DNA from 3 places in the Paenibacillus sp. FSL K6-1122 genome. Region 1 is predicted to be linked to each of the others. Evidence: predicted binding sites of a transcription regulator. Region 1 holds the regulator's gene; each other region holds the start of a gene.

Region 1 (8,176 bases):
CAGAACATGCTGTCACGTGAGATGGTCTTGTATGTCTCCACATTGAATCCTCTTGGGAACAAACTAACCTTACCCGAATTAATATAGGACTCACTACTGAAGGATTGTGCCACGACATTTAAGAATGGATAGAGCGTTATAAATACCACGAACAGCAGAAAGATGACATTGAATACTTTAAATACCTTGTAAGATCTGGATTCCTGCATGGTGCTCCTCCTTTACCATAAGCTTCTTTGTGTCAGTCTGCGTGAAATGGCATTTACGGAGAACACCAGAATCAGACCGATCAGCGATTCGAACAAGCCAATTGCGGTAGCATAACTGAAGTTACTGGATTCCAGTCCCACCCGATACAGGTAAGTGGAGATCACATCAGATGTCTCGTAGATAAGCGGATTGTACAAGAGTAAGATTTTTTCAAATCCAACTGCTAGGAAATTACCCATGTTCAAAATCAATAACGTCACAATCGTTGGCAAGATCCCTGGTAACGTTACATGAATCGTTTGCTTCCACCGATTGGCACCATCGATACGCGCAGCTTCATACAAAGAATCATCAATGGTTGTCAGTGCAGCCAGATACAGAATTGCCCCCCAACCCATACCCTGCCATACCTCAGAAGTGATATAGATTGTTCTGAACCATTCAGCCCGCTGCATAAAAGGAATATTGTCTCCGGTGAAGAAAGCCACCAGTCCATTAATGGAACCATTCACTGCTGTCAGCTGCAGGATCATACCCGCAACGATAACGATGGACAGAAAATGAGGCAGATAAGACGCGGTCTGTACAAACTTTTTGAATCGTTTACTCTTCACTTCGTTAAGCATCAAGGCAAAAATGATTGGAACCGGGAATGTAAAGAGTAACGCAAGTCCGCCTAACATCAGCGTATTACCGAATACTCTCCAGAAGGTAGGGTCCTCAATGAACATTTTGAAGTACCTTAAACCAACCCACGTTTCTCCAAATATACTTCCCCCGGGAACAAAACGTCTGAACGCAATCACATTACCAATCATCGGTCCATATTTGAAAATAAGGAGATAAATGATGGGAAGGATTAATAGTGAATACAGCTGCCAGTCTTTGCGGAACAAAGTTGCTGCCGTTCGTAATCTGCTCTCTTTACGTAAAGATGTCATGGTTAACGTTGTTTTAGCGGTTTCCGACTCCATGTGTTTTCACTCCGATCCAGGACTTGATAAGTAAGAGTAATTCATGTACAGTTCCCATCGTTTCTCCTCTAGTAGAAGACAACAACTCCTTTAACTTCACCCCCACTACCAAATAGATAATTGCTAAATGTAAGCGATATCAATTTGATGTATTATGTAGAATCACACAATCCAAGGTGCTTCACCTCATTCATTAGCACTTACTAAGTGGTGTGTTTCCAAATCGGAAGAAGAAACCCTAAAATATTAAGCGCTTACAATCAATCGAAAATAATAAGCAATAACTCCCTGCTTCCATTTAATGAAGTAAGTCAAAAAGAAATTGCTTTATGACAATCTAAATACTAGTCATACTAGTATGTTAGTTATATTCTAATCCAGCTTCCCCCTAATTTCAATAACTTTTAGTAAAAAAAATGGAGATCTCTTTTAACAAGGTAATTTACTCAACAAGCTCAAATAAAAAAACATTGGTAACTTCTAGAACGACATCATCGTTCATTGAAGCTTCCAATGTTTCAGGGTGCTGAGGAAAGATGTTATAACTGATTCCGCTTAGAAATTAGCAATAAGCTGATTTAATTCCGATAAATGTGTTATTTCATGGTCTGGCGCATACGCTTCATTGTTGGTCTTATGCTCACGGTTAATCCATACGGATTGGATGCCAGATGATAAAGCACCACGAATATCAGTCGTTAACTTGTCTCCAACCATCAAACTCTCTTCGGGTTTAACACCCAGTTTACTCAAAGCATGTTCAAATATCGACGGATCTGGTTTTCCTTTTCCGAAGTTACCCGAGATAATAATCTCATCAAAGAAAGGAGTTAATTCAGGTACACTATCCAACTTCTCTTGTTGCAAAGCAGGACAACCGTTCGTTAACAGCAACAGTTTGTACTTTCCTTGTAACTGACGCAAGGTATCCATCGTTTCTTCGTATACATGAGGTCTGGATCTCCGTTCTACTCCAAACTGCTCGGCAAGTTGTTCAGCAAGATCTTCCCGATCTATACCCAACTTCAACAAGCCACGACGCCAGGATTCTTTACGGTAAACTGGAGCAAGTTGTTCCAACTGACGAAACTCAGGTTGATCCCCACCAGTAAAGTTAGCCCAAAGGCCTTCAAACGGATTGATTCCAATCATTTTAGTAAAAGGAAAGGTTTCATATGATTCATACAGTCCACGTGCCTCATTACGAACAGCTTCTTCAAGTTCTTCTGGTTTAACCCCAGTCTCTTTCGCTGCGATTAGACAAGTCTCATGAAAAGATTCTCGAACACTACGCTCATCCCATAATAAAGTATCATCTAGGTCGAACAAAATCGCTTTTAACGCCATTCCGATCATCTACCCCTTTATGCAATAATTACTTTTCGACGGTTTCCACGGTGATCTGGTGTGCTTTTGCAAACTTCAGCAAACGTTCTGCAATCGCATCTGTATCGTAACGGTTCAATAACTTGGTGAACACCCATCTTTTCCCGCGACTGTTATGTTCGATAACAACTGTACCTGGTTCAATTCTGAATTTGACGATATCGTCAACCCCAATTGAACGTTCACGATTACCCTTCGTCGTTATAATCCGATTACTGCTAATCTTGATGTATGGACGACGAAGCATGAAGATGACTGCCAAAAATACGTAAAGCAGCATGGTCACCCAGTCCCAAGTTGTCATTGGAGCTTGCACAAGGAACGTGCTCATAAACAGATACAAAAAGGCGAGACCAATCAAAAATATAGGGAACAAAAGACTGCGTCCCTTAAAGACTTCTTCACCTGGTGTACCTGTGATTGGTTGACCACTTTTTTTGCGTTGCTGATTTAACTGCTTGGAATTTTTCTTAACCGTTCTCTCGAACGAACGCGACATGAGAATCCCCCTTATGTGTCTTTGTATCGGCTTACATAATTGCAAACCAACATTTCCCCCTATAAATTGCACACTCAAAATAACAGGAAGAAACCTAAATATCATAATGATATCATTAGGTTTCGTTAGTGTTTGAGTTTGCCTTGGTGGCCTTTGTCATTCTCATCATCAACAATCTCAATGGTATCCAGTTGTTGTCTGAAATTGCTGCGAATATTACTCAAATAAATCTCTCTTAGCTCGGCACGTTCAGCAAGCTCTTCCTCCGACAATCCAGTGGACTTTTGCTTACGAGCCAATTCGTTAATGCGTGCTACCAGACTATCTATATCCAAGCTTGTCCCCTCCAAAAATACAAAGTCATATTAACTTTGCCATTATAAAGGCTGCTTGTCAAGCTGACACGCGCTAACACTCATTGATGTGCATTTTATTCTGCAAATTGCGGTAGAGCTAGTACTTGTCCCACTTGGATGGAAGTTGTATGAAGTTGATTCACTTTCTTAATTGCTTCTATATATATACGTGTATCCATATTCGTCGGTTTATGTTCCAAAGAAATACTCCATAATGTTTCCCCTTGTGAAACAGCTATCTTTCCTCCAGGCAGAACATCATTCTCATTGCCGGCAAATACAGTTAAAACGGTGCTGCATCCAATAAATATAATCATAGAGGTAATGACTACCTTTAACATCCATGAAGAAATCTTGAAACGCGCTAAAACCTTCTTGTAGTTCCCTATGTTAGACTTCACCAGTTCCGAATTCATTGGTTCATAAATGCTTTGATAAGTAGAATATCTCATTAAATACCCGCCTCCAAACGTTTGTTCCTATCTGTTGGAATCAATATAACACGAACACTTGTTTTGTTCAATAGATTTTTAGAACAATTGTTCGCTTCTTTTTTGAAGGAGAAATATCTTATTTCAAGTCCTTTTACAAAACATTTGCAGTATTATGCTCTGACTTTTGGACAATTTCTGTTCTATAAGCTAAAAAACACTGATTTAATGCTATTTTATTTAGAACTTATGTTTGTACGAACGGAGGTTCTATGTTATAATTTTCCCAAACGTTACTAAAATGGGGTTGATACGGTATGTCGAAGATATCCAGCAGGCAGCAGGCTATTCTGGAGTTTATACGAAATGAAGTCCGGTTGAAGGGGTATCCTCCTTCCGTACGGGAAATTGGTGAAGCGGTTGGACTGGCTTCCAGCTCAACAGTACATGGACATTTGGATCGTTTGGAGAAAAAAGGTTTGATCCGACGCGACCCTACCAAGCCAAGAGCCATTGAGCTTTTGAGCCAAGAAGAATCTGAGCATTCTCATCAATTTGCTCATAGCGTTGCACGTATTCCTGTTGTTGGTAAGGTTACAGCCGGGGTTCCAATCACTGCAACCGAGAACATTGAAGACTACTTCCCTCTTCCTACACATTATGTAGGCGAACAGAAAGTGTTTATGCTTTCGGTAGTCGGAGATAGCATGGTGGAAGCTGGAATCGTTAACGGAGATTACGTTATTGTCCGTCAACAGCAAACTGCTGATAACGGTGATATCGTCGTTGCAATGACTGAAGACGATGAAGCTACAGTGAAAACGTTCTATAAAGAGAAAGATCATATTCGCCTTCAACCGGAGAATGCGACCTTCGAACCTTTACGTTTGAAACATGTTAGTATTCTGGGTAAAGTCATTGGCCTTTTCCGAGATATTCATTAATATTTAACTTGAGTAACAAAACTAGATGTAATGAAATACGAAAGAGGTTATCCTGATCAACAGGACAACCTCTTTTTTCATGTTTATGTTATTTTAGCGGCTAATTATTCACTGCGTTTCAGAACACTCTTGTGATGCGAGAACACATCAAAGCTCTGTTGTCCGTGATATGAGCCCATACCGCTCTCTCCTACACCACCAAACGGGAGGTAGTGTGAAGTCATATGAGAAAGTGTGTCATTAATACATCCCCCACCGAAGGATACTTGATTCAGAACCTGATCCTGCAGCTGCTCATCCTGTGTGAAGAGATATAGCGCCAATGGTTTTGGCCGGCGAACAATCTCATCCAGCATAGGATTCAGGTCACTGTACGTAAATACAGGAAGAATCGGACCGAAGATCTCTTCTTGCATGACAGCTGATTCCCAGTTCACATCTCCAAGTACAGTCGGCTCAATGAGCAACTGCTCTCGTACAGAACGTCCACCAATCAGCGTTCTGCCATCTGTGAGGAATTTCGACAACCGATCAAAGTTACGCGCGTTGACAATATGCGGGAAATCAGCGTTCTGTAACACATCATCCCCAAATTTATCTTTGATCTCTGCGCCAATCAGATTGATCAATTCGTCATGAACTTGTTCATGTACAAGCAAATAATCCGGAGCAACGCAAGTTTGGCCTGCATTCAGGAACTTACCACGAACAATACGCTGGGCCACCAGCTTCAGTTCTGCATCGTTATGGACAATAGCAGGACTCTTGCCCCCTAGCTCCAGGGTTACAGGAGTCAAATGCTCCGCAGCTGCCTTCATAACAATGCGACCAACACCTGTGCTTCCTGTGAAGAAAATATAATCAAACTTCTCTTTCAACAATGCTGTACTGGCTTCAACTTCCCCTTCCATAACGGCGATATACTCCTGAGGGAAGATCTCCTGAATCAGATCATATGTCAGACGAGATACCGCTGGTGTTAATTCAGAAGGCTTGATAACTGCACAGTTACCGGCTGCAATTGCTCCAATCAGTGGACCAAAGGCCAGTTGGAAAGGATAGTTCCAAGGTGCAATAATAAGAGCCACTCCGTATGGTTCAGGGTAAATGGTGCTCACACCATCCGGCATAGCCGAATTGGTTGGGACTTGTTTTGGTGCAGCCCATTCCTGCAGGTGTTCTAATGCAAAATCCAGTTCACCCAAAACAATGCGAATCTCGGAACCGTAAGCTTCCGCCTCAGATTTGTTCAGATCTGCCCGAAGTGCATCTTGAATCCGTTGCTGATACTTTTCAATTCCCTTTCTAAGCTGTTGAAGTGCATTAATCCGATACTCGATATTTTTAGTTTGTCCTGTATAAAAAAATGTACGTTGTTCTGTCACAAGTTGTTTAGCCTGATCCATATTAACATCTCCAATTAATTATTTAAAATTAAATTGTTTAAAATTTAATTAAAGTATACCTCTTCTATATGAAACTTTCAACATACAAATGAAACATCCATTTGTATGTATTTGAACGATGGTTGGAATTTTAAATGAGTGAATGCTAGTATTCCTTTCTATTTCATGGCTATCAGAATTTCTAAGGAAGTTTGATTTAAATCTTTTGCTTCAGACAGTTTAATATTAATGAAAAGTGAGTTTTGCGATTATCTAAATCGACGAACGAATATGTTTGTTATAAAGGTAAGCCTTGGTCACAGATAAACACAAAAATGTTACGTGGGCAAGTGAAGAAGAATCAGGGGACATGTTTTGGCAATTTGCTTTCAGATGATTTATCCATTCCCGGCCACAACTTCACAACGAGCAGATTTTAATCCAACAACTACATCTGAGAGCTGTCTTCGAAGAAAGGGTTAAATAATATCAAATCAACTTGTACTACTTCTATTAAAAAAAGTCATCTAGTATCTCACTCATCCGCTGCATTTCATGATCGTCCAAATCTGTTTAGATTGGATATACTATTTAATCAGTTGGAGGAATTTTTGGAAGTTACGTTAGTAGATCTGTAGGGGAAGAAATACAAATCACAATGTAATATATATCATAATTTTACATAGAATTATATGGTATTTTTAGAAAGTAAAGTTTTATAATTCATTCAAAAAAATTTAGGAGGTATTTACATGAAAAAGAAACTAGCCACAATTGGAGCGCTCACTGCTATAGTAGCAAGTATTGCTGTTCCAGCATCACTTGCTTCTGCCTCATCTTCTGTTCAAGGTTCTGTAACTGCACAAAGTGTTACGATTCAGGCGACGCAAAAATATGTGAGATATTCAGATGCTAACAATAAGTATGGAGATGCGAAGTATGTTCCAAAGACATATACTTATGCTGATGGAGTTTGGTATGGAGTACTCAATCTAGCATCTACTACCTACTCAAACGGATTATATTACGGAAACTATGAAGGTTACGTAACGAAAATGGAGTAATTTTGTCATCACAATAAAATTCACGTATATTAAATATAACAATACTAAAAGAAGGCTTCTGAATTCTAAAGTGTACCCTTTGTAAAGGACATTTTGAAAAAAAACTAGGCAACTTGTTGAAGCTGCTGTCTGTATTTTACAGGCGGCAGCTTTTTCAAATTCCATTGCCCTCGATAATGATTGTAGTACGTCATATAACTCTTAATTTCTCGTTTTACTTCTTCTAATGTTTCGCAATCTTTGATATTCGTTTCATCCTTAAAATGCCCAAAGAACGATTCTTGGGGAGCATTATCCCAACAATTGCCTCGACGTGACATGGATTGTCTTAATCCCATTTTCTTCACTACGGATTGGAATTGTGGTTTCGTATAATGAAAGCCTTGATCAGAATGGATCAACGCATCTTTGGTTAAATGGCGATGCTTCTGTAATTTACGAAGCGTGTTTAGCGCAATTCCTATACTTAACGAAGAAGAAACTTCATACGCTAAAATTTCATTCGTCTGTGCGTCTTTAATCGTCGATAAATACGCACGTTTATTGACTTTTTACGTTAAATATGTGATATCGCTTAATAACACCTTTCCCGCCTCGCCTGGCTTAAAATTGCGCTGTAATTCGTTTGGACAAGTGCGATGTTCTTTCGTTGCTTTTGCCATTCTACGGGCTGGATTAGACTTTCGAATGGGACAGATGATCTCAAATTTCTTCATGATCCGGCGAATCCGCTTCAAGTTGAACGTCATTTTGTACTGATTTTCTAACGTCATTTTGATTTGGTGTGCTCCTTTTTTTCGTCCACGAAAATGATACGCCTTTACAATCTTATCTGTTTTGGCTTTAGCTACACGCTTCTGCACTGATTTTTCAGAGAAGCAATTGTAGTATCCAGAACGTGATACTTCCATAACATCGCATAGATAG
Region 2 (8,176 bases), 1.4 Mb from region 1:
TACGGGGTGTTGAAATGGAATCTAAACAATGGTACATGGAATATAAAATACATAAGAACAGACCCGGTTTGTTAGGCGATATTGCCTCTATGCTGGGGATGCTTGAAGTGAATATATTGACCATTAACGGTGTTGAAGGCAAAACTCGAGGCATGCTGCTTGAATCGGATGATGATGAAAAAATCCGTTTGCTTGGTGAAATGCTTGGCAAAGTAAACAGCATCACCGTATCGGCTTTGCGGCAACCTAAATTGGTGGATATTTTGGCCGTACGTCATGGCAGATACATTGACCGTGACTCGGATGATCGCAAGACATTTCGTTTCACACGAGATGAACTTGGGTTACTTGTGGACTTTTTGGGTGAAGTATTTAAGAGGGAAGGCAATCAGGTCATCGGTTTGCGCGGAATGCCTCGTGTTGGCAAAACGGAGTCTATTATTGCGGGCAGCGTATGTGCAATGAAGCGATGGACGTTTGTTTCCTCCACACTTCTCCGTCAGACGATAAGGAGTCAAATGTCCGAAGACGAATTGAACCCAAACAATGTCTTCATCATTGACGGAATTGTAAGTACGATTCGTTCCAGTGAGCGGCATTACAACCTGTTGCAGGATATTATGTCCATGCCTAGCACTAAAGTTATTGAACATCCGGATATTTTTGTACAGGAATCCGAATATGATTTTAATGATTTTGATATTATTATTGAATTGCGTAACATTCCCAATGAAGAGATTATTTATGATACGTTTACGGCTAGCTACACCGATGAATTGTAAGGAACCGTACGGAATCATGGAATAGATTAGCAACAACTCAAGAGATAAACATAAGGAGGAGATGGCATGTCTGAACTGGGTCAGCAGTTAAGGGAGGCCCGGCTGCAAAAAGGGATGAGTCTTGACGATGTACAGGAAATGACAAAAATTCGCAAGAGGTATCTGGAGGCCATAGAAGCAGGAGACTATAAAGTGCTGCCGGGTAGCTTCTATGTGCGTGCTTTCATCAAAACCTATGCGGAGACCGTGGGACTGAACCCTGATGAGCTGCTGGAGGGACACAAAAAAGACGTACCCGAAGAAGAGACGGAAGCAACGATGGAACCGGTTATTCAGAAGCGTTCCAGCCGTCCGGTTGAGCGTAGTAATCGGTGGATGTCTGTCGCGTTGATGTGGACATTCCCTGTTTTGATCGTAGTACTGTTGTATGTATACGTGGTGTATAACAATGGTGATGAATCAGATAATCCGGGTCTTGATCAGGTCAAAATTACAGACAGTCAACAACAACCTGAGGATAAACCAGATCCACCTGCCGACAACGGACAGGCATCTAATCCGCCTGCGACAGATTCAGGTACTGACGGTACTGGTGAGGGCGACGCTGGGGGTAATGGTGGCGGTACAGACACTGAAGGACAGACGGACGGTCAAACTGATGGCCAAACGGATGAAACTGAGGAAAAACCAACTGACAATTCACCGTCTAATGTGACTGTTGCAGAAGATGGGAAATCAGGGAATATTACGAACTTTAAAGTTAACGGTAGTGCAGGGCAACCTGTAACGGTTACGATCAAAGCAACAGGTCATAGCTGGCTGGAAGTGTATAAAGGCGAAAACTCCAGTGGAGAGAAGTTGGAGTATGGTAACACAGCCGAAGGTGACAGCTATACCTTTGAGCTTGATAGTACAGGCATGTATATTAAGTCCGGTTACGCTGCAGCGACCACGATTGAGGTTGGCGGGCAGGTTGTAACGGATGGCAAGGCGACCAATCGGATCCGTTTGAAGCTTGGTGAAGATAGTAGTGGCACTCCTTCTTCCACAGGTGTTGAAAATGGATCAACGGACGGTACAGGGGGTACCACGGGTAGCGAATAACCGGGTCAACTGCAGGAGACAATAATCGTGTCTTAACTTGCAGTTAACTTTTGGTGAAGTGAGGTGGATGGCTGTGACAGTCAGCTGGATCGTAACAGGTTTAGGGATCATTGTCAGCCTCCTGGGTTATTACCTGACTCCAAGTGCTTGGGGTTACGGAATATTGGGTTTTGGACTTGCACATGTACTTTTGGGTGTGCTCGATATGTTCAGACAGCCCAACCGCAGCCGCTATTAGGTTGGAAGCTGGACCAGCAAGCATTTTTGGCAGCCACTTGAAGTGGAAGCCAAAAATGCTTTTTTCTTTGTGTAAAACAGCTTGAAATTAGACTTTTGCTTAAGGTATCCTCTATAATGTTACAGAACATACGATTAACTGAAAGGGTGACTGGTTTGAGCTCAGAAAATTCATTTGATATCGTGTCCAAAATGGACTTGCAAGAACTGACAAATGCCGTTACACAAACCGAGAAAGAAATTGGCGCTCGTTATGACTTCAAGGGCAGCAAGAGCAGCCTGAAACTGGATAAGGATGCGTTAACGATCGTATCTGATGATGAGACCAAACTCAAGGCTGTCATTGAAGTGCTGCAATCCAAAATGGCGAAGCGTGGTCTACCATTGAAAAACATTGATTACGCAAAGGTAGAGCCAGCGTCTTCTGGTACAGTCCGCCAGCGTTTGAATTTTAAACAGGGGATTGATCAGGACATCGCCAAGAAAATCAATATCCTGATTCGGGACTCCAAGATGAAGGTGAAGAGTCAGATTCAGGGAGATCAACTTCGGGTAACTGGTAAGAGTAAAAATGATTTGCAAGCTGTCATGCAGCTGCTAAATGGTGCTAACCTGCCTCTGGATTTGCAATATACAAATTTCAAGTAATAAGGCCTTTTTGTAGCAAAAGTGTTTTTTTGACACGGTATTGGGCGTATATTATACTAAGTGTGCATTGCTGGCAGTCAAGCATCAAGTCCAGTCCTCATCGTTTGCTGACTTTGTGAAAAGCAGTACATCTTCTGGAAGTCACCGGAACGTTTAAAGCGTTTTGCTTTTGAGCGGTTGACTTTATTTTTTGCGTTTCTACATAGTGGGATCATGTTAATATGGATTGACATTGAAACTGTACATTTCATGTTCCGGATGATGATAACGGGATTATGATGATTGTTTGGAGTAATGGAGGATATGAGGGAGGGCGTCTTGTGAATTTACCCAACCGGATTACGCTTGCACGAATTTGCTTAATCCCTTTTTTGATGGTGTTCCTGCTCGTGGATTTTCCATTTTATCCAGAGCCGTTGCAGCTTGGAAGCTTGTCGCTTCCGTATAATCAACTGATTGCTGCTGTTATTTTTATCATCGCCGCAAGCACAGATGGAATTGACGGATACCTTGCGCGGAAAAATAACATGGTTACCAATCTGGGGAAACTGCTCGATCCACTCGCAGACAAGTTGCTGGTTACTGCAGTTTTGATCTCGCTTGTGGAGATGGGCAAGCTGGATTCCTGGATTGCAGTTGTGATTATTAGTCGTGAATTCGCAGTTACCGGCTTGCGTCAAATTGCATTGCTGGATGGTTCGGTTGTTGCCGCTAGTGCTTGGGGCAAGCTGAAGACTGTAGTGCAGATTGTGGCGATTGTGCTGTTGCTGTTGAACAATTTCCCGTTTTCATACACGGGTATTCACGTCGATATTATCGCGGTATGGGCAGCAGCGCTTATTACTATCTGGTCGGGTATCGATTACTTTATCAAAAACAAAAATTTGCTTCATTTAACAAAAGCATAATGGTTTGTTCTTAAATGGGTAATCATGAAGGAAGCATTGGGTCAGGGGCAATAGGAAATTATCCTATTGCCCTTTGATCACTCACCACGTGTACAGGAGGATGCTCAATGAAGGCAGAAATCATTGCAGTTGGCACAGAGCTACTGCTTGGACAAATCGTCAATACCAATGCCAGATACCTATCCCGTGAATTGGCTGCGATGGGGATCGATGTATATTTCCAAACGGTGGTTGGGGATAACCTGAACCGACTTAGTGAAGCTATTCGCATTGCGCAGAGCCGTGCAGACGTTATTTTATTTTCCGGTGGCATCGGACCTACCCAAGATGATCTGACCAAGGATGCGCTCGCAGCTGTTCTTAACCGGAAACTGCATACAGATCGAATGGCAATGGACAAAATTGAGAGCTTTTTCAGAGATCGTAATGTGGATATGACAGAGAATAACAGACGTCAGGCGATCGTTATTGATGGCGGAACACCTCTGGCCAATGAAACGGGCCTTGCGGCAGGAAATGCGATTTCTGACAATGACAAATATTATGTTGTGATGCCTGGACCACCTAAAGAGTTGATTCCAATGTTTGAACAGGAAGTCAAACCTTGGCTGTTCCAGCATGTACTCACAGAAGAGATGCCGATCTATTCCCGAATGCTCAAATTCGCAGGTATTGGTGAATCTGCTCTGGAAGATCGACTTCTGGATCTGATTGACGCGCAGACAGACCCTACGATTGCTCCTTACGCGAGCGAAGGCGAAGTTACGGTACGTGTCTCCACAAAGGCTGCGAGTGAGGGAGAGGCGAAGCTGAAGCTGGATGCGATGGAGGTTCAGATTCGGGAACGTTTGACAGAACATCTCTACGCGAACGAGGATGTGCCTATAGAGTACACGATTGTAACCATGATGTCTGACATGGGGCTGACACTCAGCGCTGCTGAGAGCTGTACAGGAGGGCTTGTCATGCAAAGTCTGACCTCTGTACCCGGAAGTGCATCAATGCTCAAAGGTGGAATTGTTTGTTACTCCAATGAAATTAAAGAAAAGCTGCTGAATGTGCCTCATGATTATCTGGAAGGTGAAGATGCACCTGGGGCGGTAAGCCCTGAGGTTGCAAAAGTGCTTGCTGAGCAGATCCGCATGATTGGCGATGCTGATTTTGGCTTGGCTGTTACCGGTGTAGCTGGACCGGGATATTCGGAACGCAAACCACCCGGACTTGTCTTCATCGCTCTTGCTGAACGTGGAAAAGAGACGGAAATTCATGAGCTGCGTATTAATGGTAATCGCGAGACGGTTCGCATTCGTTCAGCCAAAGCGATTCTCTATCGCTTATGGCAAAAACTTGTGGCGATGGATTGATTAGTTAATAGCTTCGATTGCATTTACAGTTCCAAGCAAGTATAATTAAGGAAGACGGAAGAACCGTAGAATTAGGCTTTATAGCCTTGTTTACGGTTCTTTTTTCTGTTTAATGGAAAGTTTCCTTGAGGAAGAGGCGCCTCGGCCTTTACAAAAAAAACGAATGTATGTTCGAAAAAAAGCTTGGCAAACGTGTTAAAACAAGGTATCATTATCTTATAAACAGTAAAGGGTGTGAGCTTATTGTCAGACCGTCGTGCCGCGCTTGATATGGCGCTCCGTCAAATAGAGAAGCAATTTGGTAAAGGATCCATCATGAAACTGGGTGAGTCCACTCATATGAATGTGGAAATTATTCCCAGTGGTTCCTTGGCTTTGGATATTGCATTAGGAACAGGCGGCTTGCCTAAAGGCCGTATTGTTGAAATATATGGACCCGAATCCTCTGGTAAAACAACCGTAGCATTGCATGCTATCGCTGAAGTACAAAGAGCGGGTGGACAAGCTGCATTTATCGATGCCGAGCATGCTCTTGACCCGCAGTACGCAAGCAAACTTGGTGTTAATATTGATGAATTGCTTCTGTCTCAGCCAGATACGGGTGAGCAAGGGCTGGAAATTGCAGAAGCTCTTGTACGCAGTGGTGCAGTAGATATCGTCGTTATTGACTCTGTAGCCGCATTGGTTCCAAAAGCAGAGATTGAAGGCGAAATGGGCGATTCACACGTTGGTTTGCAAGCGCGTTTGATGTCTCAGGCGCTGCGTAAACTGTCTGGTGCAATCAGCAAATCCAAAACAATCGCAATCTTCATTAACCAGCTTCGTGAGAAAGTCGGCGTTATGTTTGGTAACCCGGAAACAACACCTGGTGGTCGTGCTCTGAAGTTTTATTCCACAGTACGTCTGGATGTGCGTCGTATTGAGAGTATCAAATCAGGCAATGACATGATTGGTAACCGTACTCGTATTAAAGTTGTGAAAAACAAAGTGGCACCTCCGTTTAAACAAGCGGAAGTGGATATCATGTATGGCGAGGGTATTTCGAGAGAAGGCAGTATCATTGACATTGGTACAGAGCTGGACATCGTTAATAAAAGTGGTGCTTGGTACTCCTACGAAGGCGAGCGTTTAGGACAAGGCCGTGAGAACGCAAAGCAGTTCATGAAAGAGCATAAAGATATTGCTGACATCATTGAACAAAAAATTCGTGTAGCCAGTAACTTGGTTACTGCAGTTCCTGCGCCAACTAGTGAAGAGCAACAAAAAGAAGCAGCAGAAGAACAAGAATTGTTTGAAATCAACGAGTAATCTCTCAAAACCTCTCTTGTAGGGAGGACCCTGAGGGTGTTCCCCACTGGACTCCGTAAACTTATCTGATTGAGCTTGGATCAATCTGGATAATGGATTGTAGTGGGAGTACTCGTGCTGTCTAACAGCCCCTGTCCCAATGGACAGGGGCTGTTAGCACGCTAACTGTGGAGTAAAGGCCGGGCAGAGTTCCCGGTCTTTTGTATTATTGGTGTTCTTTGTCTTATGTGAAGATGTGCTTGGCGTAGTCAGAATGAGAATGTTATGAAAGGGGAGACCAGAATGGATCAACATGACGAGGATTTATATGAAGAAGCAGAACAGGACGGCCTATCCCAATTTCCGGACAACGAAGAACTTATTATTACACGTGTAGAACGAACGAAGAGCAGGCAAGCTCGTTATCGAATCACTTTTGGCATCCACTCCATTACGGTTCTTGAAGATGTGATGATTAAATACAGGATGACTCAAGGTAATACGTTTATGAAGAAGGATCTGGAAGATATCATTCTAGCTGATGAGCGACAGCGGACGTATGCACAGTCTCTGCGTTTTTTGGAGCATAAGCCACGTACGCGCCATGAATTAAGTCAGAAACTTCGTCAGAAGGAGTTTGCTGCACCTTTGATTGAAGAGGCGCTGGATCGGCTTGAGCGGGAGAACCTGGTGGATGACGATCTATTTGCGAAGGAATGGACAAGACAGCGTATGGAGGGCAAGCGGAAGGGAAAACTGTGGATAAGGCAAGAGCTGCGTCAAAAGGGCATTGCCAATGATCTCATTGTTGAGGCACTAGAAGGGATCAGTACAGATGCGGAATTTGAGACTGCCTTGAGTGCCGGACGCAAAAAATGGAATCAGGTCAAAGGGGACGTCAAAGAGAAGAAAAATAAAACGCTTCCCTTCCTAATGAGACGTGGTTTTTCAATGGATATGGTGCGCCGGGTCGTGAATTGTTTAATTGAAGAAGATGAGGCTGGGGACCCTGAAGATGACGAAGCGTTGTTATGGGATTAGCAGACCAGAGTCTCTATACTGCATTCTCTTGACAATTTCTTTCGTCAAATACTAAAATGGACATGAGTCTGTAAGAAATGGACAACCCTTTTTCCTTCCAAAAAAGCGGTTTCGGTTTCTTAAGATTTATACCATTCTTAATTATGGGTTCGCTGGAAACAGTGAATAGTACGTGGAAACATGTACATGTGAAATGAAAATCGGCGGGGGATCGCCGTGAGTATTCGTTATTCCCAAACATATGTAAGGTTTGAAAACTGCAAATTAACCCAAGGAATGCCTTGGAGGAACCAACGAGGAGGTGAACAGTATGGAACCTGCAATCATGATCGCTCTCGTTGTGGCCGCGCTAATCATTGGGTTCGGAGTAGGGTATTTTATTCGCAAATCTCTTGCAGAGGCTAAAATCTCTAGTGCGGAACAAGCTGCCGTACAAATCGTGGAGAACGCGAAGAAAGAGGCAGAGGCACTGAAGAAAGAAACGGTGCTGGAAGCGAAGGATGAAATCCATCGCATTCGTGCTGAAGCTGAAAAAGACACTCGTGAACGTCGGAATGAAATTCAACGACAAGAAAGACGATTGTTGCAAAAAGAAGAGTCGCTGGATAAAAAATTGGAATCACTCGAACGTAAAGAAGAGCAAGTGGCTAACAAAGAGAAACGAATTGATGAGACTCAGCAGCAGATCGAAATGATTTACAAAAACCAGGTGACAGAGTTGGAACGTATATCCAACCTCACCATGGAAGACGCACGCAGTATCATACTGTCCAACGTAGAACAGGAAGTTCGTCATGAGACGGCT
Region 3 (8,176 bases), 1.6 Mb from region 1:
AATTACGCTATCGTTAATTCTATGTACCTTACCACCATTCCAAATCTCCACTGGATACTCTTCAAGCAAGGTGAAGTTTTCGTGGTTCCCACAGATGAACAAACTTGTAAATGATTTAGTCTTATCTAACCATTTGAGCCAATACTGATCTTCTTTAGTTCCATCCCATATCAACCCAAAGTCACCAGCAATGATCACATAGTCATTTTTAGTAAGTTGCTTCTGCTGTGGGAAGTTCTTTGTATTGAGCCTCTTGTTTACACTGATTGTTCCGTGTATATCGCCAGTAATATAGATGCTTATGTTACCCATTCCTTTCTCTAAGAAAGTCATATTTCGTTTAGTCTTGAAACAGATATTGTTCAAAATTTTTATGATCTTGGCAGATGTCTACTGCTCTTTTCCCTCTTTCTCCAAATAAACTCAAGTCAAATCTAACATTCTTTCTTGCAATCTCATCATAATTATAATGAAGATCAGAGCCATGATTTTCGTTGTAGTATGTAAAATCGGCATATTTCATAGAATATACTCAGGGCCTCTATTTTTTAATATGAATGTAGTATCCCCAACATCCACAATAGCCGCACTGACAACCTGTAGCATCCTCTTGGATGGAAGTGAATTTTTCAATTCTGTAATCAGTTCAAGATTGTGATTCATTTTCTTTTCCCCTTTCTTAGTCAAACTCACATTTCATTCAACTAGCTCCCACTGTTCACTCAAAGAATCAAAAATCAACTCCTCTGTGGTGTACCATGTTTTACCCTTATTCTCGGAATCAACTAGAACATTGCCCTCTTTTTTATACCAAGTGCCATCACTAGTTTTTACTACGTGTCCTAAGTTCATCATGATAAATGCTTCAAAAATATTCATATAGCTCTCCTTATGAAAGATTCGTTTTATTGTCTTTTCTCATATACATAGACCCAGTTTGGGTAGTCATATCCAAGTCCATGAATACTAATCCTACTTCTATTTAAGATGTTGTCATTATAAAGCGTTGATAACATCTTACCAAGCTCCTTGCATTTATTTGCTCCGAATGGCTGGATTGCATGTTTAGGATTGAACTCATCTATGTATGCATCCACAAATTTAACATCTAAAATGTTAACTGGGCCATTATTCTCAACATAATCCTTAATCCATTCTTCTTTGATAATAGTTTTTTTCTTTTTCAATTTATCACCTCTTTATGAAACTACTCTTTCATGTGAATTTTTCTATCTTCATACTGATCAATCTTTTGCTTTACCTCTTGCCAGCACACAGGAATCCAATTATCTACTTCCCATCCTCTATATGCTTTAATTACTTCTTGGTCTTTATGCATCGCTACGAGCCCCGCTCCAACTTCTGCACATGACCAACCTTTGTAGCTGCCGACACCTTTATAGACAAGATCAACTTCCTCCTGTGTCATTCCCTGAGTCATTTCACTAATACTGTAGTTCGCCATTTAACAACACTCCTTATGAAAGACTAATTTTACAGATTTAGATAAATTCGACTGTAACCCCTAGTGGTACAATTTCATTCGAGTAATCTCTTATAATTTGACATTCCATTTGACTCAGACTGTCCTGATTAGATATCCAAATTTTAAGTACTCCATTCTCAAAATTGGTAAGTTCCATATCTAAGAATGGAAATGCTAAACTCAAAGACTTTTTAATTCCTGACTGGTTTAAAGAACCGAGCAAAGCAAGCCTTTTTATCTCCAAAGGAGGATCAGCAAGAAAAGAAACTTGATCTGCCTCAATTTCAGAGTATGGCTTGACCTTGTGTAACAAGTGCGCAGAACCTTGATTTCTAAGAAATTCCTCCACTCTCGTTTTAAGGTTCTCTGGGAGTTCATTATTTGCATTTGATACATATGCGACCGCTGTTTTATTTGTTGCATTATAATACATTCTGACAAATCGTATTTCCTCAAAAGCACTAGTCATTGAAACTTCATACCATATCCTTGTGCCCACAACAATTCCCCCAGTAATAATGTTATTAGTATTTATTCTCTATATAAACTCAATACTCCTTCAAGTTAAATCTTTACTTTATAATCATATTGTATTATTTTATTGTAATTAAGTCAATCATTATATTTCACTTTAACTCTGTTATATCAACTCTCATATACTCGCTGAGGATAAGTGTTATGTCCACCTTGACCTTACTCCACAACAAAACCATTTTCTGAGTATAACCTCTAATTGAGTACTCAATCTTTAGACTTTCACTGGTCTTAGTTAAATCGATGATTTTTATGTCTTTATTTTTTAGGTAGTTTTTCAATTTGTAGGTCACGGCAGTAACTATTGCTTGTATCTTATCAAGGTGATCAATATAAACAGTTTTCAATTTCATATCTGAATTAGCCATTTGCTTCTTGTCATGCTCAATCGAACTCATTAAATATGGCAACTCAACATATCTTTTGACAGCCAACAACTCTTCAGGTGTCTGTTTCAAATGTATCTCCTCCTTCATTCAATCTTACAGAAACTAAGTCATCAAAATTGAAGAACTCATATCCCGTATCTGTCTCAAGCTTTATTCTCTTTCCAGAATTGCTGACCGAGGCAACTATACCTTTAACTGTCCTATTCCCAAATTCATTAAAAACTTCGATGTCTGCCTCTATAGTGTAACTCAATGACATTCGCAAGTTAAGTGACATAATTTCAATTTCATCTTCATGTAAAGATGGCTTTGTTCTTATATTGTCTCGTGATCGATGTTCAATGATTCTTTCTTTATGTTGTGGCAACATCATACGACTTGATTCCCACAATCCATTTGCTTGCAATTTTTTACTCATTTATAATGTCCCCCAATTTTATTTGATCTGTCTATGGCCTGACCAGCGGATGTAATTGAACTTGCCCGTAATATTGCAATATCACCAAAGCGATCCTTGATGTCATCCATTACTTTGTCCACCGCTCTCTTCTGTTCCTGATCATCGAACAATGACAGTTGATATGTCTCAGCATTGGAAAGATTGGATAATGATATCCCAACTCGTCTCACGGGTTGACCATCCCAATGTTGCCGAAAGATCTGTTTAGCTATCTTACACACATCTACCGTTATATTAGTGGGATCTTGAAGTTTAACCTGTCTGCTGAATCCAGTTGGATGATCAAAGTCCGCACCAGATAAACTCATAGTAACCACACTACCCATTAATCCTTTTTTACGTGCACGTCTACATACTTCGGTACAAATATCTTGAATCACAACGTCAATCTCCCACTGCTCTGTGTAATCTCTAGGGAGTGTCATGCCATTACCAATATCCTTTTGCACACTATGAGTATTTATGGTTACCGGAGAATCATCTAGTCCGTTAGCCACTCTCCAAATAACCTCACCATTAACACCCCATTTGTTTCTCAATTTTGATAAGGGTGTATTCGCAAGCTGTCTTATTGTTCGAATCCCCATTTTCCACAAGTGTTTTTCCATTCTTGAGCCAATGCCCCACATATCACGAATTGGCTTATCGCCTATATGTTCATGTAGTTCTTCTTTTTTAAGAAAGAATACACCACCTTCAATTTTCTTTGCGATCATATCACAGCAAAGTTTACTCATCACCTTGTTGGTTGAGATACCAGCTCTCGCATATACACCCGTTTCATTGTAAATCTTATCTTGGATCTGTCTTGCCAAATCAATCGGGTCGTTGCCAAAAAGGTGCAACGTTCCAGTCACGTCACAGAATAGCTCATCTATGCTATAGGGCTCTACTAAGTCAGTAAATTCCTCAATTATACTCATAATTTGAGTCGAAACCTCTATATATTCTTGCATATGCGGTCTTACAATGATCAACTCAGGACACTTTTGAAGTGACTGCCATAATGGTTCAGCGGTTGATACGCCTTTCGCTTTAGCTAAAGGACATGCAGCAAGTATTATTCCTGAACGTCTTGCTGGATCTCCTGCAACTGCCAATGGTTTGTTTTTATACTGTGGCATTTTAGCCTTTTCCACACTGGCATAAAACGATTGCATGTCGATTAACATGATTGTCCGCTCTTTCTTAGCCACTATTATCACTCCCATTATCAAATAAGAACGTTTGTTTGTATAAGTATTATACACCGAACAGACGTTCCTTATGCAACAGGAAATTTTTGTAGTTCATATAGATATTTAAGTTGTATACTACAATAAGCAATCTATTTCACATAACAGAGGAGAATTACGATGAAGGACAAGTTAAAGGGTTTGGTCATAGGTATTCTGATCGGATCAACAATTACAGGAGCAACAGCATTTGCAGCCACTACCACACCGATTAAAGCAGTAATCCAGAAAGTCAATCTTTACGTAGATGGAAATAAGAAGTCCACAACTGATGCAATAACGTACAAGAACACTACATATGTACCAGTAAGAAGCATGAGCAGTGCGATCGGTGAGAAGGTTTCATTAAAAGGAGATAGTCTTTATATCGGCAAGCAGCCGAAATATATTGTAAATGAAGACAATGCCTACAAGTACGTATATTCGAAAATTAAGAAGGACGTAGATAAATTCAAGCTTGGGATGATGGATGAGGGTTATAGCGAAGATGGAAAGTATTTTGTAATTAGAGTATATGAAAATCATCCTGAGTACATTGTCACTTGGGGATATTATTATGTTGAACTGACTAATGGCGTAGTCTACAAGTATGATATACCTGAGAATAAGCTGGTAAAACTATAGGGTGGATTACTCCACCCCTTTTCTTATTAAAACTTGTCTTTCATCAAGTTATTTCTCTGTAATTCCTTTAATAAAACCTCCATATGTAGTGATGGTTTCTAGTGTAACCTCAATATCATAGGTTTCGTTTTTAACTGGATTAAATGAATCAGATGGATCTAGAATCCAACCATACTTATGTCCATCTGAGTTTTTAAAAATCATTATATCACCCTTTTGTGTGCTGATTGTTTCTATGTATGTCTGATTAAAAACTATCTTTCTGTCTTTTTCGCAACCAGTAAGCATTATCATTGCTACTACCAATAATAAAACACAAATTCTATTCTTCATTTTTTATCTCCTCTATCCGTTAAACCCATATGTAATGTCTAGTTCAAAGTCATATTGCGGCCTCAAATTGTATAATGTCTTACCTACTTTTCTAATATATCTACAGCAATTGCCCGTACCGCCTTTTGTCCCATCCCAAGTTGAAACGATAATCCTGCTCTGATCTACCATATACTCATTACGTTTCTGCATCTTTGCTACATGATAATCACCAATGGGTACACCTTCGACTTTATATTCTGGCAACTCGTCCACATAAACAACCTCATCGGCTACTTCAATCATCTTTTTATACCAGTGTTGAGTTTCACGATCAGTCCATTTAATTGCTTGGTTCTTAAAAGGAACAGCTACAACATTTTTGATACTTGGATATGATGTATTTTTTAATCCCTGTATGGTCCAAAAGGCAATCTGGTCAAATCCTATTGCTCCACCAGATATAAACCGTTCAACACCATCACTCTTAATGAGTTCTTCTAAAACTGGTTTCAACTTGCCACTTATGTATTTAGACTTTTCATCTTTTAGGCTGTAACAATTCCCTAACTTAGACGGTCTGTGACCCGTGAATGATACCGTCTTACGTTCAAGCTCCTCCTGTTCTCTTCGCTCTTCACGTCTTCTACTCATCTCTTCTTTGCCCTTTGGAGAATTTAGATATGCAAAATCAACTATTTCCCTCAGCTCCTCTTAAGCAATATTGAATCTTCGCAGAACTGCCACTACTATAAATGATCCCATCATCCCGTAGAAGTATATTTTATGCGAAAATCTCATCCTGTTTCCAAAGGTAATTAAACGAACGGGAATATATGCAAAAATCATTGTGAGTAACATCCACAGTGCCGTATTCAAATAATTATTCAGAATATAGAATCTCCTTACGATTTGTTTTTTAGTTCAATTTCGTATTTATTCATTTCTTCGGCAATATCGGAATTGAAGTTTTTAAATTTATTCCACAACTCTTTGTAATCAATCTCATCAATCTCATGTTTTCTAACTACTATTTGTGAGTTTTGATGATCAAAGAACAGTTCTAAAGGATCATTCTGTATGATATTCATCATTTGTCTTAATTCTTTCGGAATCACAACTCTACCTAAATCATCAATACGTCTGACTATTTTTACTTTTTTATTCATTACTTACTGCTCCTTTTCTCTTCAAATGTTCATTTCATCTAATCTTCGCAAATAAAAGTATCCTCTTCTTGTGTCATCAGCTCATTGCTAATTGGTTTCTCATGGTTGCTATAACAAGAATTGATCTCATATTTAACTTTTATCTCCTTGAATCCATATTTACTGCTTAATTCTTCAACAATGACATGGTGGCTACAATTATTATCTGCATCTTCAATTATCCTATTGTACATCTCACAAAATTCTTTCTTACTAAATTCAGTGTCATGTGAAAGTGTAGTGTAAAAATAATCTTCATATTCGTTATCTGAGATTGTATAATAAAACATCCTTGACTACTCCTTTTAAAATATGTATTTTATTCAAACTTTTAGTTTCCTACCACAAATCGGACAGTAATTTACTTTCACTCCATATAAGGAATGTGAAGCGCTTCCTCCGATAATACTATCTTCCAAATAATTGACACTGTTGATAGTTACACTATAATCACTTAATTGGGCCTTCATTAAAGGCTCTCTATCTACGAATGGCTTGCCACTACAGTATTTACAATCTTCTTTAAATGCTTTGTCTTCAATAAATTTTATAACATCTTCTATTGCCTGAATTCTGCCTTCAGCCCTATAAGAATCCTCAGGCATGATTTGATGATAGTTAAGTACATCCACGACCTTTTTAGCGCTATTAGAGTAATTGATTGCCCATTCAATTATTTTTTCGATCTGAAATCACTCCGAATCTGTTGCTTTTTTATTTTTTCTCGTCTTAATTTGAGTATCATTGAAAGGGATATACTCACTCGAAGGCATCCAGAGCCACCTTTTGGAGTATTCATCAAATAAAAGAAATTGTGTAAGCCCATTTTCAAGCTGTTGTACGCTATAAACTTCTTTTACCAAAGTCAAATTGTAGGTAGGTGTCACTTTAAACATTTTCTGTAGTCTCCTCTAAATCATCCAGTTCGCAACATGAATCAACATAAAGATCAAAACTCCGCAAGAACACTGCTTCGGCATCGGTCAATTCTTCGTCTTCTTCCAGTCTATCGTGCAACTCATTGGCTAAATCAAAAAGTGAATTCATCATTGAATCAAAGCATTGGTAGTTGTAATCTTCTTGTTCTTTCATTAGTAAATCCTCTTGTTCTTTGTTCATTGTTTAGTCCTCCAATATTATATGCTTATTATTTATTTGTTATTGATCTTTCGCACTCTTTCATTCCGCAGTCGATTTCACTCTGCGTATCTAGTTCATTTGCCACCAGATTAAATTCATCAGCAATACCTTCAGGTCCTGAGCACTCCATGTGTTATTTGTTAAACTGATATTGCTAACAAGTCGATACGGAAATCCGATTTGTTTTACTATTTTCCCTTTTATGAATCTCCCGTTAACCTTTATCTCAGTACTAAACATTTGAAACTCCCTCCTCGTTTACCCATTCTAATTTGTTTGTTTCGTGTCTATCCTTTTTATGTTTGAGCCCCAGTTTCCCCAGAACATAATCATAAAATGGCTTATAGCTATAGTTATCTGTTCTGATATCTTTAGTTAAGTATGAAGTCATATCTGATGGATGTTTATAGTAGTGAACTCTTAAGTAATATCTTTCTCCATAAGCATCTCCACCCAGCACTCTGACACACAATTCAGCGTATTTATTTTCTGCTTGAGGAATCCATACGTATTGACGCGAATTGAAGCTTCCGTCTGGATCATTTCTCATTTTCTCAAATTGATAAAGACAACCATCTTTAATTTCATATGTATATCGTTCATTATCTGGAGCATAGTTGAAGCTCTTTGGGATTTCGTATTGAACACCATTTATATCTGCTGTTTTAAGTTTACTATTTAATCGTCGTTCTTCCGTTTCAATCTTATGTTTTAACTTGTACATCTCTTCGCCAATACCCTTTTTTGCTGTTTTGCTATTTACATTCCCGTAATCCATTTTTGCTTGT

Evidence for each region. Region 1 encodes LexA, which represses DNA repair genes until DNA is damaged. Its sites were predicted from a motif close to CGAACATATGTTCG; they were not measured.
Region 2: the regulator LexA is predicted to act here: its motif matches at 5,204-5,217, upstream of recA (recombinase RecA).
Region 3: the regulator LexA is predicted to act here: its motif matches at 4,090-4,103, upstream of NSQ20_RS12160 (DNA polymerase IV).

What each region holds. Positions count from the first base shown of each region.
Region 1 is NZ_CP150272.1:4,222,633-4,230,808, forward strand. It holds gene NSQ20_RS19030 (carbohydrate ABC transporter permease) at 1-209, opposite strand, end outside; gene NSQ20_RS19035 (ABC transporter permease subunit) at 222-1,184, opposite strand; gene NSQ20_RS19040 (HAD family hydrolase) at 1,740-2,531, opposite strand; gene NSQ20_RS19045 (hypothetical protein) at 2,560-3,069, opposite strand; gene NSQ20_RS19050 (DUF896 domain-containing protein) at 3,195-3,404, opposite strand; gene NSQ20_RS19055 (LysM peptidoglycan-binding domain-containing protein) at 3,500-3,877, opposite strand; gene lexA (transcriptional repressor LexA) at 4,174-4,800, shown strand; gene NSQ20_RS19065 (aldehyde dehydrogenase) at 4,905-6,206, opposite strand; gene NSQ20_RS19070 (hypothetical protein) at 6,938-7,249, shown strand; partial or broken gene NSQ20_RS19075 (IS3 family transposase) at 7,354-8,176, opposite strand, start outside.
Region 2 is NZ_CP150272.1:2,802,142-2,810,317, forward strand. It holds gene NSQ20_RS12970 (DUF3388 domain-containing protein) at 15-782, shown strand; gene NSQ20_RS12975 (RodZ domain-containing protein) at 849-1,886, shown strand; gene NSQ20_RS12980 (hypothetical protein) at 1,960-2,124, shown strand; gene NSQ20_RS12985 (YajQ family cyclic di-GMP-binding protein) at 2,280-2,771, shown strand; gene pgsA (CDP-diacylglycerol--glycerol-3-phosphate 3-phosphatidyltransferase) at 3,092-3,679, shown strand; gene NSQ20_RS12995 (competence/damage-inducible protein A) at 3,787-5,043, shown strand; gene recA (recombinase RecA) at 5,287-6,351, shown strand; gene NSQ20_RS13005 (regulatory protein RecX) at 6,634-7,371, shown strand; gene rny (ribonuclease Y) at 7,682-8,176, shown strand, end outside.
Region 3 is NZ_CP150272.1:2,664,389-2,672,564, reverse strand. It holds gene NSQ20_RS12195 (metallophosphoesterase) at 1-312, opposite strand, end outside; gene NSQ20_RS12190 (hypothetical protein) at 697-879, opposite strand; gene NSQ20_RS12185 (hypothetical protein) at 906-1,187, opposite strand; gene NSQ20_RS12180 (hypothetical protein) at 1,208-1,465, opposite strand; gene NSQ20_RS12175 (hypothetical protein) at 1,503-1,985, opposite strand; gene NSQ20_RS12170 (hypothetical protein) at 2,113-2,478, opposite strand; gene NSQ20_RS12165 (YolD-like family protein) at 2,462-2,827, opposite strand; gene NSQ20_RS12160 (DNA polymerase IV) at 2,824-4,080, opposite strand; gene NSQ20_RS12155 (stalk domain-containing protein) at 4,225-4,728, shown strand; gene NSQ20_RS12150 (hypothetical protein) at 4,777-5,061, opposite strand; gene NSQ20_RS12145 (SLOG family protein) at 5,074-5,694, opposite strand; gene NSQ20_RS12140 (AbrB/MazE/SpoVT family DNA-binding domain-containing protein) at 5,946-6,209, opposite strand; gene NSQ20_RS12135 (hypothetical protein) at 6,248-6,538, opposite strand; gene NSQ20_RS12130 (hypothetical protein) at 6,941-7,144, opposite strand; gene NSQ20_RS12125 (hypothetical protein) at 7,137-7,367, opposite strand; gene NSQ20_RS12120 (hypothetical protein) at 7,621-8,176, opposite strand, start outside.